Regions from separate parts of the Paenibacillus sp. FSL W8-0187 genome, predicted to be linked through region 1. Evidence: a T-box and tRNA genes for the amino acid it is inferred to sense, from the RefSeq annotation. Region 1 holds a T-box; the other holds one or more tRNA genes.

Evidence for each region. A T-box is a leader RNA that pairs with one kind of tRNA and senses whether it is charged. The one in region 1 lies ahead of tyrS (tyrosine--tRNA ligase), so its partner is inferred to be a tRNA-Tyr.
Region 2: it encodes a tRNA-Tyr, which carries the amino acid that the T-box ahead of tyrS (tyrosine--tRNA ligase) is inferred to sense. The anticodon was not compared.

What each region holds. Positions count from the first base shown of each region.
Region 1 covers NZ_CP150206.1:2,360,817-2,367,649, forward strand. The annotation lists gene acsA (acetate--CoA ligase) at 1-7, shown strand, start outside; gene MKY48_RS10445 (transglycosylase domain-containing protein) at 230-3,337, opposite strand; T-box leader at 3,482-3,739, shown strand; gene tyrS (tyrosine--tRNA ligase) at 3,791-5,044, shown strand; gene rpsD (30S ribosomal protein S4) at 5,131-5,733, opposite strand; gene MKY48_RS10460 (sensor domain-containing diguanylate cyclase) at 6,267-6,833, shown strand, end outside.
Region 2 covers NZ_CP150206.1:6,343,027-6,349,859, reverse strand. The annotation lists rRNA gene MKY48_RS28940 (23S ribosomal RNA) at 1-2,626, shown strand, start outside; tRNA gene MKY48_RS28935 (tRNA-Asn) at 2,701-2,776, shown strand; tRNA gene MKY48_RS28930 (tRNA-Ser) at 2,782-2,873, shown strand; tRNA gene MKY48_RS28925 (tRNA-Glu) at 2,890-2,964, shown strand; tRNA gene MKY48_RS28920 (tRNA-Val) at 3,141-3,216, shown strand; tRNA gene MKY48_RS28915 (tRNA-Met) at 3,304-3,380, shown strand; tRNA gene MKY48_RS28910 (tRNA-Asp) at 3,411-3,487, shown strand; tRNA gene MKY48_RS28905 (tRNA-Phe) at 3,557-3,632, shown strand; tRNA gene MKY48_RS28900 (tRNA-Thr) at 3,655-3,730, shown strand; tRNA gene MKY48_RS28895 (tRNA-Tyr) at 3,735-3,819, shown strand; tRNA gene MKY48_RS28890 (tRNA-Trp) at 3,826-3,899, shown strand; tRNA gene MKY48_RS28885 (tRNA-His) at 3,922-3,994, shown strand; tRNA gene MKY48_RS28880 (tRNA-His) at 4,040-4,115, shown strand; tRNA gene MKY48_RS28875 (tRNA-Gln) at 4,134-4,208, shown strand; tRNA gene MKY48_RS28870 (tRNA-Gly) at 4,224-4,298, shown strand; tRNA gene MKY48_RS28865 (tRNA-Cys) at 4,310-4,383, shown strand; tRNA gene MKY48_RS28860 (tRNA-Arg) at 4,396-4,472, shown strand; tRNA gene MKY48_RS28855 (tRNA-Leu) at 4,481-4,560, shown strand; gene MKY48_RS28850 (hypothetical protein) at 5,175-5,474, shown strand; gene MKY48_RS28845 (PspA/IM30 family protein) at 5,543-6,220, shown strand; gene MKY48_RS28840 (PspC domain-containing protein) at 6,223-6,702, shown strand; gene MKY48_RS28835 (PspA/IM30 family protein) at 6,704-6,833, shown strand, end outside.

The sequences.
Region 1 (6,833 bases):
AGATTAAACCGTGATCAAGAACAGACTGACAATGGAGATGGTGACCACCATTTCCATTGTCAGTCTTTTTTTAGAGAAAGTTTAAACTTCCGAGGTTAACCTTCTTATCTTGCAAGATGCAGTCTGTCCTCATGGAATATACGTAGAAGTATCTGCTTTACCTAAAAAATAAAGCCAGCCCTTCTAACAGATGATCTCTGTAGAGGGGCTGGCTTTTTAGTATACCAATCTATTTTTTCTCAAAATATACGGCCGGTGAAGCTGCAGATTCACCGATTGGATTTACGGCAGTTACTCTAAAGGTACCGCCGATTGGGTTACCCGAGGAGTAGTAGAACTCCGTGCTCTTACTTGAGCCAAGAAGCTGGTAATTGCCATCACTGTTCGGACTGATGTAGATGTTGTAGACCATTACTTCTTCCTCTGGAGCATTGCCGCTCCAGGTGGCCTGGAAGCCCTCAGGGGTAGCCCCAAGGGTCGGCTGACCTGGTGCAGACGGTACGGTAGTAGCACCTTCATTCCCAAGTTCCAGGTCGTCATTGGGATCTCCCTCCGTGATGCCGTCACCAGGATTATCGATGTCGTCATCCGGATTCGTGTCGTTATCGCCTGGAACTTCGAATCCAGGTGCTGTACCGCCCACAATAGCGCTTGGTTCAGATGTTTTGCCGGCTACGTCAACGGCAACAACGTAATAGGAAGTAAACATTCCGTCAGCTCCAAGTCCCGAGAAGACAAGGCTCTGGTCGCCGAGCACCACCTGCCCTTGATGTGTAAACGGACTGCCGTTAACGGACTTAAAGAGCCGGTATCCGACAACATCAGGAGATCCACTGGCATTAAAGCTGATGGAGCCGCTGCCCATCGAATAATGTACGTTTTTCGGTGGGGTAGGGGCTTTGCCGTCATCTGTTCTAGGGTCAACCTTGCTTGGCATCCCTTTCTTCGCGTCCTGCGGAAGATAAGACTCCAGCGATCTCTTTTCACCTTTCATGACCTTCAAGGCGTTCTGCAGTTCTACAATCAGCTCATCAAGAGGCTTCTCACGCTTGATTACGATTTGTTCTCTCAACATATCCAAAGGCGTCGCTTCCTGTGGAATGTAATTTACACCCCGATAGGTGATGTATTTCGCTTTTGCGATACCGTCATCGCTTTCGGTAGGCACAAACTTCACATTAAACAGATCCGTTACGAATCTGTCCGTTAAGGCCGTCGGCAGCTTGCCGCTGTAAGCGGAAACCGTCTTGGACGTTATGCCCTCAGGTTTCTCGAACGTTTTGGTCGGGAACAGCTCCGGTTTCACGTCCGTTACTTCGTTCATGATTCTGGCCCAAATGGCCTGGGCGTGCTTGCGCTGGTCTCCGACGAGCGTATTTTTTTGTTCCTTATATCCGACCCATACGCCAAGCGTAACGTCAGGCGAGTATCCCATGAACCAGACATCCCCGTAGTTCTGGGTGGATCCGGTTTTACCAACAACCGGAACCTCATTGAATTTCTTGTACGTGTCTCGGACCTTGCTGCCTGTTCCGTTCGTGATGACGGTACGAAGCATATCCGTCATGAGATACGCGGTTTGTTCAGAGAATACCTGCTCCGGCTTTACTTCGTGTTTATAGACAATATTGCCTTTGGAATCCACGATTTTCTCAATCATGAAGGCGTCCGTGAATTTGCCTTGGTTGCCGATGGCACTGTATGCATTGGTGAGTTCTTCCACTGTCACCCCGTAATGCAGCCCCCCCAGTACACCGGTGGAAGCATTATAATCGTCTTCCTCCAAGGTAGTGATACCCAGCTTCTTGGAAAACTCCCAAGCCTTCTCGATGCCAACCGTGTTGTTAAACAACTTGAGCGCCACCGTATTGGTTGAATTGTTCAGTGCCTGTCTTGCCGTCATCAATCCCCTATACCCGCTGTACGAGTTTTTAGGAATATGGAACACTTTGCTGTAGTCCTTTAAGATGATCGGTGAATCGTCCACCACGCTGGCAGGCTGAATCGCCCCCGAATCGAGTGCCGGTAAATAGGCGGCAATAGGTTTCATGGCAGATCCAGGTTGTCGTTTCATTTGCGTAGCGTAGTTCATTTGTTCTGTGTTAAAATCCCTGCCCTCAATCATCCCGAGAATGGCGCCGGTTTTGTTGTCGATCATCATCGCGGCGGTTTGCTCCATTCCTTTTTCCGCGCTGTCAGGCACGTAGTTGCTGTCATTCTCTGCGATGGAGCGCATGGTCTTGTATAATGTCCGGTCGATGGTGGTGTAAACACGGTAACCGCCGGTGCTGAGCTGAGCTCGGGATGCATCCATCAGATCGGAGTTCGCTTGCGTGCCTTTTGCGTTCTCTTCGGCTTCCTCGCTCAGCTTCATCAGGATATTCGATGCTTGGCGCTCTACTTCCATCATGAGATAAGGATAAGTCACATAGGCCTTCTGCGTGCGAGGAGCAAGCGATTTTTTGATATCGAATGCCTTGGCCTCTTCATACTCAGCTTGCGTTATTTTACCTTCTTCCAGCATGCTTCCCAGTACGCGGTGCTGGCGGTTTATTGCACGGTTGAATGATTTCTCGTCAAATTCCCCCTTGCCGTTAAAGGCAGAGTAGGAGGACGGTAGCTGCGGAAGACCTGCCAAATATGCAGCTTGAGCCACATTCAGATCATTCAGATTGTTAATGTTAAATATGCCTTTTGCCGCAGCCTTGATCCCGAACAGTTGGTATCCGCTGGAACCGTTACCGTAAGGAACCTTGTTCAAGTAGGCTGTTAAAATTTGGTCTTTACTCAAAAAGCGTTCCATCCGCATGGCCAGAAGCATTTCTTTGACCTTGCGGTTATCGGTTTTGTCGCGACTTAAAAAAGTGAGCCTGGCCAGCTGTTGCGTCAACGTGCTGCCGCCGGTTTGAACCGACTCATTCAGCACGCGTTCCTTCACGGCGCGAGCGGTACCTTTTATGTCAACACCCTTATGTGTATAAAAACGGTTATCTTCTATGGATACGACGGCATCCTTCACAAGCTGGGGAATATCCTTGAATTCCACAGGTCGTCTGTCTTCTTCGGTTCTAAGCTGGCCGATCGGTGAGCCATCTGCGAAGTAGGCGAAGCCCGTTATAGCATTATCGTTCACCGTATTCTCGATGAGAGCCCTGGATCTTACCGGCTCATTCTCAACAATAGAGGTTACGTAGCCACCTATGGCTCCTCCGGCGAACAAAACGCCCATCAGACCTACCACAAAGAGCCATCCGATGACGGATCCGAGCACCCGCAGAAAGGACCGTTTACGCGGTTTCTTCTGTTTTTCAGGCTCTTGTTTTTTCTCCTCAACCATGAATGTATACTCCTCCTTTTAACGCACCTATTATAGCATAAATCGAAGGTTTTGAATCATGTGTCCCTACATAGCGTGTCCTTTTTTGAGGAAGATTGACTTTTTCGGGAAGCATATGATACAAATAATGCAAAGTTCATATCGTGAAAAGCTTTGAAGGACCCCAGTAGAAGGCGGAGCCTTTCGTTTCCAGAGAGTCGGTGGGTGGTGTAAACCGATAACGAGCCCCTTTGAATTACCGTCCGGAGCTGACCGGGGGAAACAGAGTCGTGCACCTGTACGGCTGTTACAGTAGTCCGGTTCCGGGATGACAATCCGTTATGGCAATGAAGTGAAAATCCGTTCCTGAGGCAACGGATTTTAATTAGGGTGGTAACGCGAGCGCTCCTACTCGTCCCTTGGGATGAGTAGGAGCTTTTTTGCGTTCAAAATTAAAGGGAGGTGTATGGAAACATGAAATGGGATGTGTTATCGAATGTCCAGCAGCAGGAGGTGGAACGCCAGATGGAGGTGATTTCCCGTGGAGCGGTGGAGATCATTCCGGAAGAAGAGATGAGGCAGAAGGTGATGACATCGGTCGTAACCGGCGAGCCGCTGCGCGTGAAGCTGGGAATGGACCCGTCAGCGCCTGATCTTCACGTCGGGCATACCGTCGTGCTGCAGAAGCTGCGTCAGTTCCAGGAACTCGGACATGAAGTACAGCTCATCATCGGGGACTTTACTGGCAGGATCGGAGATCCGACAGGCAAATCCGAGACGCGCAAGCAATTGTCAGAAGAGGATGTGAGGCGTCATGCGGAAACGTACAGGAAACAAATATACAAAGTATTGGATCCAGAAAAAACGAAGGTATACTACAACTCCGAGTGGCTTGCGCCGATGACTTTTGCTGAAGTGGTCGGCTTATCGGCAAAGGTTACGGTGGCACGGATGCTGGAGCGCGATGATTTTACTAAACGTTACCAGGGCGGGCTTCCGATCAGCATCCACGAGTTCTTTTACCCGTTGATGCAGGGTATGGATTCTGTAGCGCTTAAGACCGATGTCGAGCTTGGGGGAACGGACCAGAAGTTTAACCTGCTGATGGGGCGGACCCTGCAGAAGGAGTATGGCACAGAGCCTCAGGTTGCGATCACGATGCCGCTTATCGAAGGACTTGACGGTATACAGAAGATGAGTAAGAGCTTGGGGAATTACATCGGTATCGATGAAGAGCCAAATGAGATTTACGGTAAATCCATGTCCGTTCCGGACGAACTTATGCTTAAGCACTTCGGCTTGGCCACCGATATGGCAGGTGAGGAGGTAACCAGACTGGAGAAGGGGCTTCGGGACGGAAGCGTTCATCCCCGGGATGCCAAGATGAGTCTCTCGCACACTCTCGTTCGGATGTATCATGGGAGGGAGGCTGCGGATGCCGCACAGCAGCATTTTGTGACCGTGTTCCAGCAGAAGGCACTTCCTGAAGACATTGAGGATTATATTGTACCCGAAGGAGAACTGGAGGAAGGAAAGATTACGCTTATCAAAATGCTGACACTGCTCGGTTTTGCCGCTTCCAATGGTGAGGCCAGACGCAGTATCCAGCAGGGGGCTGTAAAATGGAATGGAGAAAAGTGCAGCGACACCCACGGTGAAATCGCTCCTCAAGACGGGGATGTGGTTCAAGTAGGCAAGCGTAAATTTGCCAGATTGAAGTTTTCTTAAGATGATTGAACTTGCGGAGGATTCATTTCGATAATAAAAAAACCTGAAGGCCAAGGCCTTCAGGTTTTTTGGGTTCCGAGTTAATCTTAACGGTTGTAGAATTCGACGATTTGTTTCTCATCGATATCTTGGGAAAGTTCGGAACGTTCTGGAAGACGGATGTATTTCCCTTCCATTGCTGCTTCATCAAACTCAAGGTAAGCTGGAAGATGTACGCGGTTAGCCAAAGCTTCCTTGATGGAAGAGAGGCTACGGCTTCTTTCACGAAGACCGATTACATCGCCAGTGCTTACAGCGTAAGAAGCGATATCGACTTTCTTGCCGTTCACAGTCACGTGACCGTGAGCTACCAATTGACGAGCACCCGCACGGGAGTTGCTGAAGCCAAGACGGTAAACCAGGTTGTCCAGACGGCTCTCAAGCAGGAACATAAAGTTCTCACCAGCGATACCTTTCATGCCAGTTGCTTTGTTAAACAAGGTTTTAAATTGCTTCTCGCCCAAGCCGTACATGTGACGCAGCTTTTGCTTTTCTTGAAGCTGCATACCGTAGTTGCTAATTTTTCTCCGTTGGTTAGGACCATGCTGACCTGGAGGGAAAGGGCGTTTAGCCAATTCTTTACCTGTACCGCTCAGGGAGATTCCCAGACGACGGCTTAATTTAAATTTAGGACCGGTGTAACGTGCCATGTTATATAGACTCCTTTTTAATTAAAGTTTCATTAGGGCTCTATTTGCGCCGTATTTGTTTGCTCTAGCCGTAATCTCCGGAAGATCTGCCAGGAAAGTTCAGCCGCTGTCCTGGCAGTAACAAATAACGTGAGGGTGACACAACCCGCCCAAATTCATGGAATGCATTGCATTCTTACTCAACAATAAATATTATATGAAGTAATGATATAAAGTCAAGTTCAACCTGCAACTTACTATAACTTGGTTTTTGTCTAATTTTGTCGATAGGACCACAGACCTAAAAATATTGTGAAAAACGCATAAATTTTAATGCAAAAATGGGTAGAAAAGAGTAAGATGATATTGGATTAAGTAGTCTCATTTATCTAGTTACATATCGTAACATCTTTTGTGTTTATCATGACCCTCCCAATATGTTGAACAGCTGGGTTACCGTTATTAAATGCGGCAGCCAAATGGATCCTTACATTATGAATCCCGAACGCCAGTCTTGGATAGGCCTTTTATAATGGTGCAAAGGAGCGCCCAATATGTCAGAAGATCAACGGAAAGCGTATGAAAGCTCTCCCGGTTCTGCAGTTATGTTTAATGATGCTGGGCCAATTCCTGGAAATGGGCCTCGTTTTTGGCTTCAGAGCTTGGATATTACACCTCATGATTTCCCTTATATTCAGCCTCTCATATCAGACAGCTATCTGGAGTGGCTAAGAGAAAGCGCAGGCACACAGGCGATGAAGAAATTCAGCTGGGCCCTTCTTTCTCATGAGGGAGCTTGGCTGACAGGGGCGTCCGAAATAACGCAATACCTTAACGCAAGTGAAGATGAGACATTATCGCTTACTTTAAACTCCAAAGAAGCCGCCCAAGGGATGGGAAAGGGTTCTTTGGAGGGAAGCGTGCTGTGCGCTGTCCCGCTCTTCACTCGCATTCATGGCGATGTATTTGCGGTGATGGTCAGTGTTTCCTCGCTTGAGATGGAGCCGGAACAGTCACTTATGCTGACAGAAACTCATGCGTTATTGTTTCGTTCCTGCTTCTATCGGAAGTTGGAATACGTATTTGCCGATGATCTGGAGAAAGTCCACAACCAAGCTGAG
Region 2 (6,833 bases), 3.4 Mb from region 1:
AGTGCGGGGCACGTGAAACCCCGTATGAATCCAGCAGGACCATCTGCTAAGGCTAAATACTCCCTAGCGACCGATAGTGAAACAGTACCGTGAGGGAAAGGTGAAAAGCACCCCGGAAGGGGAGTGAAATAGATCCTGAAACCGTGTGCTTACAAGAAGTCAGAGCCCGATCTATGGGTGATGGCGTGCCTTTTGTAGAATGAACCGGCGAGTTACGTTCCCATGCAAGGTTAAGGCGAGAAGCCGTAGCCGCAGCGAAAGCGAGTCTGAATAGGGCGATTTAGTATGTGGACGTAGACCCGAAACCGTGTGATCTACCCCTGTCCAGGGTGAAGGTGCGGTAACACGCACTGGAGGCCCGAACCCACGTATGTTGAAAAATGCGGGGATGAGGTGGGGGTAGCGGAGAAATTCCAATCGAACTCGGAGATAGCTGGTTCTCCCCGAAATAGCTTTAGGGCTAGCCTCGGAATTTAGAGTCGTGGAGGTAGAGCACTGATTGGGTGCGGGGCCCGCAAGGGTTACCAAGCTCAGTCAAACTCCGAATGCCATAGACTTATATCCGGGAGTCAGACAGTGAGTGCTAAGATCCATTGTCAAAAGGGAAACAGCCCAGACCATCAGCTAAGGTCCCCAAGTGTGTGTTAAGTGGGAAAGGATGTGGAGTTGCACAGACAACCAGGATGTTGGCTTAGAAGCAGCCACCATTTAAAGAGTGCGTAATAGCTCACTGGTCGAGTGACTCTGCGCCGAAAATGTAACGGGGCTAAACACACCACCGAAGCTATGGCTTGAATCGACTTCACTGCTTCTTTGAGGTAGTGAACACTGAGATGAACATTTTTGTCAGGCTTGAGATGAAATCAAGGATGACCAAATGCTCTCAGGGGATAAACACACTTCGAAGGCGGAGTGAAGTCGATTCAGGGGTAGGGGAGCGTTGTATGTAGGTTGAAGGTGTACCGTAAGGAGCGCTGGACAGCATACAAGTGAGAATGCCGGTATGAGTAACGAAAAGATCAGTGAGAATCTGATCCGCCGAAAGCCCAAGGTTTCCTGAGGAAGGCTCGTCCGCTCAGGGTAAGTCGGGACCTAAGGTGAGGCCGAAAGGCGTAATCGAAGGACAACAGGTTGAAATTCCTGTACCACCGTAAACCGTTATGAACGATGGGGTGACGCAGGAGGGTAGTGACGCGGACTGATGGATGTCCGTCCAAGCAGTGAGGCTGATGTGTAGGCAAATCCGCACATCGTAAGGCTGGGCTGTGATGGGGAGTGAAAATTATAGTAGCGAAGGTCATGATCTCACACTGCCAAGAAAAGCCTCTAGTCAGGTGAAGGTGCCCGTACCGCAAACCGACACAGGTAGGCGAGAAGAGAATTCTAAGGCGCGCGGAAGAACTCTCGTTAAGGAACTCGGCAAAATGACCCCGTAACTTCGGGAGAAGGGGTGCCTCGGTAGGGTGAATAGCCCGAGGGGGCCGCAGTGAAAAGGCCCAAGCGACTGTTTAGCAAAAACACAGGTCTGTGCGAAGCCGTAAGGCGAAGTATACGGGCTGACGCCTGCCCGGTGCTGGAAGGTTAAGGGGAGCGGTTAGGGAGTAATCCCGAAGCTGTGAACCGAAGCCCCAGTAAACGGCGGCCGTAACTATAACGGTCCTAAGGTAGCGAAATTCCTTGTCAGGTAAATTCTGACCCGCACGAATGGCGTAACGACTTGGGCGCTGTCTCAACGAGAGATCCGGTGAAATTTTAATACCTGTGAAGATGCAGGTTACCCGCGACAAGACGGAAAGACCCCATGGAGCTTTACTGCAGCTTGATATTGGATTTGGGTACGATCTGTACAGGATAGGTGGGAGCCTTTGAAGCATGAGCGCCAGCTTGTGTGGAGGCGACGTTGGGATACCACCCTGATCGTATCTAGGTTCTAACCTGGTACCGTAATCCGGTACGGGGACAGTGTCAGGCGGGCAGTTTGACTGGGGCGGTCGCCTCCTAAAGAGTAACGGAGGCGCCCCAAGGTTCCCTCAGAATGGTTGGAAATCATTCGAAGAGTGCAAAGGCATAAGGGAGCTTGACTGCGAGACCTACAAGTCGAGCAGGGACGAAAGTCGGGCTTAGTGATCCGGTGGTACCGCATGGAAGGGCCATCGCTCAACGGATAAAAGCTACCCTGGGGATAACAGGCTTATCTCCCCCAAGAGTCCACATCGACGGGGAGGTTTGGCACCTCGATGTCGGCTCATCGCATCCTGGGGCTGAAGTAGGTCCCAAGGGTTGGGCTGTTCGCCCATTAAAGCGGTACGCGAGCTGGGTTCAGAACGTCGTGAGACAGTTCGGTCCCTATCTGTCGTGGGCGTAGGAAATTTGAGAGGAGCTGTCCTTAGTACGAGAGGACCGGGATGGACGTACCGCTGGTGCACCAGTTGTTCCGCCAGGAGCATGGCTGGGTAGCTACGTACGGAAGGGATAAGCGCTGAAAGCATCTAAGCGTGAAGCCCCCCTCAAGATGAGATTTCCCAATTCGTAAGACCCCTTGAAGACCACGAGGTAGATAGGTTGGAGGTGGAAGTGCAGCAATGCATGGAGCTGACCAATACTAATCGGTCGAGGGCTTATCCAAAAACTATTTCAATGTGCTGCAAATTCGTTTCGTATCTAGTTTTCAGGTGATCAATCACTTGAATTAAATATTGTTCCCTGATAGCTCAGTTGGTAGAGCACTCGACTGTTAATCGAGTTGTCACAGGTTCGAGTCCTGTTCGGGGAGCCATTTATGGAGAGGTGTCCGAGTTGGCCGAAGGAGCACGATTGGAAATCGTGTAGGCGCCAAAAGCGTCTCGAGGGTTCGAATCCCTCTCTCTCCGCCACTATTATTTCAAGCAAGGCCCGTTGGTCAAGGGGTTAAGACACCTCCCTTTCACGGAGGTAACAGGGGTTCGAATCCCCTACGGGTCACCACTTTCTTTATTGCATCAGGGGATGAGAATCCCGTCGGTTCGTCGGAGCTTAACTTCGGTAGTATAGGCTTCGCAGTCTAGAACGAAGTGAGAGTATCCCCTACGGGTCACCACTTTCTTTTGAAAAACACTTGCTTCTTATATCAGATTTTGGTATGATTAAAGTCGCTTTGTTACGGAGGCTTAGCTCAGCTGGGAGAGCATCTGCCTTACAAGCAGAGGGTCGGGGGTTCGATCCCCTCAGCCTCCACCATGATTTATCCCCAAAAAGTGAAGCTCATGCTTCGCAAGTAATTCCGATTACTATTCGGGGACCCCATACAAGCAACCCTTTTAATGACGCGGGGTGGAGCAGTTCGGTAGCTCGTCGGGCTCATAACCCGAAGGTCGTAGGTTCAAATCCTGCCCCCGCAACCAATTTATATCGCGATAGCGATAATGCCTCATGGAACTGTGGTGTAGAGGCCTAACATGCCTGCCTGTCACGCAGGAGATCGCGGGTTCGAATCCCGTCAGTTCCGCCATTATTTATAACTTTGGGATGAGATGAGTATCCGATATTGGGTTCCGTCAAAGTTCGCGAAGAGCTTTAAGGCTCGGTAGCTCAGTCGGTAGAGCAGAGGACTGAAAATCCTCGTGTCGGCGGTTCGATTCCGTCCCGAGCCACCATGTACGTTTTATAACTTTATATGCCGGTGTAGCTCAATTGGTAGAGCAACTGACTTGTAATCAGTAGGTTGGGGGTTCAAGTCCTCTCGCCGGCACCATTCTGGAGGATTAGTGAAGTGGCTAAACACGGCAGACTGTAAATCTGCTCTCTTCGAGTTCGGTGGTTCGAATCCATCATCCTCCACCAGTTTTTAGGGGCATAGTTTAAAGGTAGAACAACGGTCTCCAAAACCGTTGGTGTGGGTTCAATTCCTGCTGCCCCTGCCATTGAATATTTATAATGAACTTGGCGATCGTGGCGAAGGGGTTAACGCACCGGATTGTGGTTCCGGCATTCGTGGGTTCGAGACCCATCGGTCGCCCATTATTTCATTATGATTATTCTCTAAAAAAACTATTACATTATGGCGATCGTGGCGAAGGGGTTAACGCACCGGATTGTGGTTCCGGCATTCGTGGGTTCGAGACCCATCGGTCGCCCCATAGTTTTTTTAAAAATGTTGGGGATTAGCCAAGCGGTAAGGCAACGGACTTTGACTCCGTCATGCATAGGTTCGAATCCTATATCCCCAGCCATTGATTTTTATGTTTGCGGACGTGGCTCAGCGGTAGAGCATCGCCTTGCCAAGGCGAGGGTCGCGGGTTCGATTCCCGTCGTCCGCTCCATTTTTATTTCTGGCGCCATAGCCAAGTGGTAAGGCACAGCTCTGCAAAAGCTTTATCCCCAGTTCGAATCTGGGTGGCGCCTCCATAACAAAACTATGTGCCCTTAGCTCAGCTGGATAGAGCGTTTGACTACGAATCAAAAGGTCAGGAGTTCGAATCTCTTAGGGCACGCCATAAAGTAAGCCGGTGTGGCGGAATTGGCAGACGCGCGCGACTCAAAATCGTGAGGGAAACCGTGGGGGTTCGAGTCCCTTCACCGGCATCATCCAAAAGGAATGTAGACTATAAACGTCTGCATTCCTTTTTTCGTTGCATTTACATCGATATTCGTTTCTCGGTAGCAGCTAAGCTGAAGATCCGTTACTCTTCATGATAAAAGGCTAATCTTGATGAGCTTAAGTGTTATGTCACTTCATTTTATAACTCGCAAGCAATACACCTTAATCCTATGCAAACTTCTGAGATGCAACCTCCTTAGATCAATCCCACTTCCTTTACTATGGTATCCTTCTTCATGATTTTCATATTCGGCCCCATGCTTCATCCTACCGCTACCTTAACCTACCGTTCCACGGGCTTTACTACTATCACCTTAGAGCTGAAGCTATACTCATCAAACTAAACTAACATTAGAAAGCACGTCTCTTTATTAGGTAAAACAAAAGCAAGGATACCGGAGGATTCATCTACACAGGTCAGCTTATCGAATCATTGATCCAGTGCAGGGTTGGACGCAGGTCTATAGGAGGCCCCGCCTTAGGTCTAGGTGCAAAAACCGTCCCCAGGCCGTTTTAGTGAAACTCGAAATTACCTAGAATAGAGTCATAAGGTTGAACAAATGAAACAACGATCAAACAACAGAAAGGCGGTGTATAAATGAGAAATTCAAAAGGAAATGGAATGAGTATCCTGTTGATTGGTGTAGGGATCTTGGTTCTCCTGGGAGTATTCGGTCCTCTGCTTGGATGGTTGTTCAGTCTTGTAATTCCAATCCTGATGGTCGCTTTGGGATACTACGGGATCCGGAGAGGTAACACCTTGATGGGATGGGTTATTCTCGGTATCGGTGTGATCTGGTTGATGGGTAAACTGTCTTGGCTGATCGGTCCGATCCTTGGAATCATCTTGATCATCTACGGGGTGTCCCGATTGAAGAATGGTAGACCCCGTTATTGATAAAAACCACTACATTAAATAACATGCAAAAACAACAGATCATGATAGATGAGGAGGGCTAAGCGAATATGAGTGTTTTCCGGCGGATAAGAGACATAACCGTAGCAACATTGAATGAAAAGCTCGAGCAGAGCCAGGATCCGGTTCGATTGATCGACCAGTTCCTACATTCAACCAGACAGGACATTGCTGAGGCTGAGAAGCTGCAGCAGCAATGTCAAGTACATTCCAGACAGCTGAAGCAGCAGGTGGATCAAGCAGAAACCATGCGATATAAACGCGAAGAGCAGGCACTGCTTGCACTGAAGGCCGGTGAAGAACATCTTGCCAAGCTGGCATTGCAGGAGAAGCTGATCTATGAGGAAAAGATTGAACAGTATCAAGGCCTGTTGTCCTCAAGCCTGGAGTCGTTAAAAGAAATCGAGGAGCAGCTCGGCGAGCTGCGGATGGAATATCAGACGGTATACAGCAAACGTCAGTATTATGTTGCCCGAGTGGAAACCCTTCGTCTTCAGCAAAAAATGAATGAACGTACAGGCTCCTATGGCGGCGGTCCTGATGTACCGAAGATGTTCAATCGTCTCGAAGACCGTATCAGCGACTGGGAACTGGAAGCCAGAAGTCTTCGCGATTTACGCCGCATGGGGCAGGAATACATGGATCAGGCTGGTGAAACAGTCTCCACTGTATTGGAAAAAGAACTTGCCCGCCTGAAGCAAAAGCTGAATAACAGCGGAAAGGAGTAACCATGACTAGATTGTACCGTTCCACCCGAGACAAGATGTTCACAGGGTTGATCGGCGGTATATCCGATCATTTCGGAGTCGAATCTACCCTACTTAGAATCATATTTGTAGTCAGTATCTTTTTCACAGGCGGTACAACGCTGTTGATCTATCTGATTGCATCCCTTGTAGTACCTAAGGAGCCGTACTATCACGATCCGTATGGTCCACAGGGAAGACATGGTGGCGGATACCGTTACAACGATCATCCGGGCCCGGGACTAGGCTACAACAGCTATAACGATGCTTATGGACGTCAAGGCTATCCTAATGAGCATGGAAGTTTTGGCCCCAAATATGACCGTCCCAATGGCACAAGAAACAATGCGTCTGCGGATTCCGATCTGGATGCGATGATGAAGGATATTGAGAGAAAAGCAATGCAAAAAGAAATCGAAGAATTGAAGAAAAAACTTTCGAACTATGAGAAGGGAGATAAATAACATGGGAGTATTTAAAAGAATTAAGGATATGACGAAAGCATCGGTGAATGAACTGCTGGATAAAGTAGAGGATCCAATCGTAATGTTGAACCAGTACCTGCGCGACATGGAGGCAGAAATTCATGAAGCAG